Regions from separate parts of the Bacillus sp. PK3-067 genome, predicted to be linked through region 2. Evidence: riboswitches for the same ligand, from Rfam matches in the RefSeq annotation. Region 2 holds a riboswitch; the other holds the start of a gene.
The links. Region 2 has a riboswitch for preQ1 ahead of M1D73_RS07985 (QueT transporter family protein). Riboswitches for the same ligand answer to the same signal wherever they lie in the genome.
Positions count from the first base shown of each region.

Region 1: linked by a shared signal. The riboswitch ahead of queC (7-cyano-7-deazaguanine synthase QueC) and the one ahead of M1D73_RS07985 (QueT transporter family protein) in region 2 are both predicted to bind preQ1.

Region 1 covers NZ_CP096490.1:1,293,294-1,295,701, reverse strand. Annotated here, with positions in the region: gene queE (7-carboxy-7-deazaguanine synthase QueE) at 1-317, opposite strand, end outside; gene queD (6-carboxytetrahydropterin synthase QueD) at 310-801, opposite strand; gene queC (7-cyano-7-deazaguanine synthase QueC) at 801-1,463, opposite strand; PreQ1 riboswitch class I at 1,557-1,600, opposite strand; gene kinB (sporulation sensor histidine kinase KinB) at 1,807-2,408, shown strand, end outside.
Region 2 covers NZ_CP096490.1:1,532,069-1,534,476, reverse strand. Annotated here, with positions in the region: gene M1D73_RS07990 (ribonuclease H family protein) at 1-530, opposite strand, end outside; gene M1D73_RS07985 (QueT transporter family protein) at 682-1,167, opposite strand; PreQ1 riboswitch class I at 1,174-1,218, opposite strand; gene M1D73_RS07980 (aldose 1-epimerase family protein) at 1,351-2,223, shown strand; gene M1D73_RS07975 (reverse transcriptase-like protein) at 2,293-2,408, shown strand, end outside.

The DNA of each region.
Region 1 (2,408 bases), 240 kb from region 2:
ATTGCCGTTCGCATTCCATTTTCTTTTAATATAGAAAGAAGAAACTCAATATTTTTCAATAATGCCGGATTTCCACCTGAAATCGTAACATGAGAAAAATTTTCTCCTCCAATTGCAACAAGCTCATCCCAAATATCTTCTGGTGTCATCTGTCTAATTTGATCTTTAGCTGATCCATCCCACGTAAAAGCAGAATCACACCAAGCACAGCTATAATCACAACCAGCTGTACGGATAAACATTGTCTTTTGCCCTACAACCATTCCTTCACCTTGAATAGTCGGACCGAATATTTCTAAGACAGGGATTTTACTCATCAAGCATCCACTCCCGTCTTACTTCCGCATAACTAGTCGGCGTCTCAAATAAACGAACAAATTCAACGCGAGCTCCTTTATATTCGTTCACTCTATTCTCTTTTGTTAGTGCTTCTGCCATCTTTTCATAAATCCAAACGACCATATTTTCAGCAGTCGTATTCATTGCAGGTAACGTTTCGTTTAAATAACGATGATCTAGATAAATTTCTATTTCATTCTTCCAAATTTCTTTTATATCTCCAAAGTCAATTGCAAGACCTATTTCATTTACATATCCACTAATTCCAAATACAACTTTATATGTGTGACCATGTAAGTTTTTACATTTCCCTTCATAACAGTGTAAATGGTGTGCTGCATCAAATGTAAATTCCTTGCTGACCATTACTCTTTTATTATGGTATTTGAGTTGTTTACGCTGAATATCCTTGTCCATTTTTTGCAAATTCTCTACGATGCGAAATCCAAAAAAGTTATCCATTAGTTGTTCGCTCCTTCGCGTTCTTGTAGGTACGTATCTAATCCTGCTTTACGAAGTTGACATGCTGGACATTCACCGCAACCATCACCAATGATTCCGTTATAACATGTTAATGTTTTTTCTCGAACAAACTCAAATGCTCCAAGTTCATCTGATAATTTCCATGTTTCAGCCTTATCAATCCACATAAGTGGCGTGTGAATGACAAACGGGTAATCCATAGATAAATTTAAAGTAACATTTAACGATTTCACAAACACGTCACGGCAGTCTGGATAACCACTGAAATCAGTTTCACATACACCCGTTACAATATGACGTGCTCCAACTTGTTTTGCTAATACAGCAGCAAATGATAAGAAGAGTAAATTTCGTCCATCTACAAATGTCGATGGCAATTCACCTTCTTCATGTGTAATCTCCATATCCGTTCTCGTTAACGCATTTGGAGCAAGTTGATTTAATAGACTCATATCTAGTACCGTATGCTTTATTCCTAGTTCTTTTGCAATTTCCGCTGCACAATCAATTTCTAGCTTATGACGTTGATTGTAATTAAACGTTACAGCTTCTACCTCTGCAAACTGCTCTATTGCCCAAAATAAACATGTCGTACTATCTTGTCCTCCACTAAAAACAACAACTGCTTTTTCTTTTTTCATTTCACTCATTCTCCTTCTCTACTATAAATAAGAAGAAAGAACGTTCTTGAACTGTCACAATAAAAAAACAAAACAATACCTAAGGATATTGTTGTTTCCATAGTTTTTTATAGAGGGAGTTCGCGAACCTCTCCCGCGCAGTGCACGGAATTTCTTCTTTCATTGACATAGCTTATTGTAACATATTGTATACTAGCGTAAAAATTTCTGATTTTTCCGCTATTTATTATTTCATTTCTTTCATTTTATAGTATGATTAATTTAATATAAGAAGAGAGGAGGCATCCCACTGAAATCCTTTATTATTTATCTCTTTTTAAATATATTATTCATCCTGATTACAATGCTCGTATATCATTTATTTTGGAATCAAAAAGGGAAACGCTCTCCTAAATTAAATTCAGCTATATTCATTGTACTCTGTTGCCTCGCTACCGTACTCTGTATTACATTTGCAGCAAAAACAAATAATGGTTTTCAATTTGATATGCGCCATATTGTAGTAATTGTCGGTACATTAACGGGAGGGCCTATTGCTGGTGGTTCTATCTTAGTTGTATTAAACATATATCGCTTATTATTAGGTGGGGTAGGTGTTTTCCCATCTCTTATCGGTTCTGTTCTTCTATTTATTGTTCTATTATTAACATATAAATTTTTCAATCGAACTTCTAATCGTATAAAAATAACACTTGCTATTATCTACAGTCTCACATACGGATTTAGTTGGATACCCTTCTTCCTTTCAAAGGTTACAAATAAGACTGATTATATACCGCATATTATTGTGTATGAATTATGTTCAATGCTTGGTACGATTCTAATTTTATATTTACTACACATATTACAAACTCAAGTTCGTCTCCAAAATGAACTTATAAATGCTGAAAAGTTTCATTTAATTGGTGAAATGGCAGCGTCTATCTCTCATGAAATTCGCAATCC
Region 2 (2,408 bases):
TTTTGTTCAATTTGATCTAAATAATGATTTAAATGTTCATCGTAACAAGGCCATTCTCCGGCTAATTGCTGCAGTACCACTTGTGAGTCTCCGCGAAGTGTAACTGCTTCATACTTAATCCCTAGTTCCTCGAGTATATTCATACCGTATAATAATGATGCATATTCCGCTTCATTATTATCATATATACCTTCTATATATGCATTGCGGCGAATGCGGTAGTTTGTATTTCCTTTTTTATAATACACACATATACCAACGCCAGCTTCTTTCGTTTGCACATCATACCCCCCATCAAAATAAACGAGTATTTCTTGGGGCTCTTCCTCTACTTGCTTACTTAACTTTTTCATCTCTTTTAATGACCACTCTGCGTCCATTTCATCGTAAAATAAAAGTTCCTTAGCTCTTCCTGTTTTCTCAAAATCCTCTGCAAATTGAAGTACTTCTTCTATGTTCATATACTCTGTTGTTAATTCCGTCTGCAATCCACGCTTCGTTTTATACAACCAATGAATTTTATATTTCATACTACATTCCCCTTATGTAAGACTTCTTATATATATCCGGCTAATTGAAGCCTCACTTTATTTTATTATATTTTATCTAGAGTCACAGCATTATATTCAATATGATTACATACAAAAAGAGCTATCCCTATAGGAATAGCTCTTTCATCTATTACATAAATCTTTCAAATTGTACTCGCTTATTAATCCAGTACATTACAGGCATACCGATCGCCATGACAACAAATTCACCGATTGCACAAGTTAACCAAGACAACATAAATGGTAAACCCAATGCAAGATGAAGTTCAATTGCAATCATAAACATTGTAATCGTAAAGATAACTGTATTAAAAATCATACGAGCCCAAACACCTTTAATAAATCGCATAGAAATAATCGTTGCAACTAATGCAAGAATAGATTGACCTACTCCAAATACTAAATCATAAGCGATCATAGGTGAGAACAAGAGATTCGTTAAAAATACACCTAATACAATTCCGTAAATTGCTTTCTTGTTAAATACAACGAGATGATTAAACATCTCTGAAATACGAAATTGTACATTCGTAAAGCCAAATGGCTGAATAAGCATAGAAACAGCAATATATAATGCCGCTAAAATACCATTACCGACTAAAGTTCTAATATTCATGACAAAATCTCCTTAGTTTTTTTACGTGGGATGGTTTCGAACCACGTTATTCGTTTTTTAAGCAACAAGATTATATTTTACGTCGTAGCCCCTCTTTCGTCAATAGATTCCTATCATAAACTACCTTTTTCCTTTTAGACAACGTATAATGAAACATATGAAAGATTTAGGAGGTTTCACTTCATGACAGCAACAATTCAAAATGAAAAAGTGATCGTTTCCATTTCTGACAAAGGTGCAGAATTACAGAGCGTTCGCTTAAAAGAAGACAACACAGAATATTTATGGCAAGGTGATTCTACTTATTGGGGACGCCGTGCACCAATTTTGTTCCCAATTGTCGGCCGATTAGTAGATAATACATACTACGTAGACGGTAAACCATATTCATTAACACAACACGGTTTCGCTCGTGATCTTACTTTCTCTGTGAAAGAACAAAGCGAAACAAAAATCACTTATATCGTTACTAGTAATGAAGAAACATTAAAAAAATACCCATACGAATTCGAATTACTCGTTTCTTATGAGCTAAATGGACAAAGCGTTCATATAACATATGAAGTAAACAATCCTACTTCAAAAGAGATGTTCTTCTCAATCGGAGCACATCCTGGATTCAACTTCCCTTTATTGGACGGTGAATCATTTACAGATTATCACTTATCGTTTAATGGTTCGGAACGCTTAGAAACAAGCGTATTAGAAGGACCTTATCTTTCAAACAAAAAGCAATTAATCGCTGAAAATACGACTGAATTGCCACTTACATATGATTTATTCAAAAATGATGCACTTATTTTTGAACATATGAATACGAATGAAATTTCGATTCGTTCTCATAAACATAATAAATTTGTAAAAGTAGAATTTGATGGATTCCCATTTGTTGGCGTATGGACACCAGGGGATAACGCACCTTTCTTATGTATTGAACCTTGGTATGGCATCGCTGATGAAGTAAATCCAGCAAAAGATTTCAAGAACAAAAAGGGAATTCAATCTTTACAAGCGAATGAAACATTTACATGTCGTTACAGCATCACAATCGGATAACTACTCTATCCCCTACTTCAAAAAAATATTTAAGTAGGGGATCATCTTATAATTTGGAGGTTTCTCATTTTGATTGAAGTATATATTGATGGTGCATCAAAAGGAAATCCTGGTCCTTCTGGTGCAGGAGTGTTTATTAAAGGCGTTCAGCCACCTGTACAATTATCAGTACCACTTGGAACAAT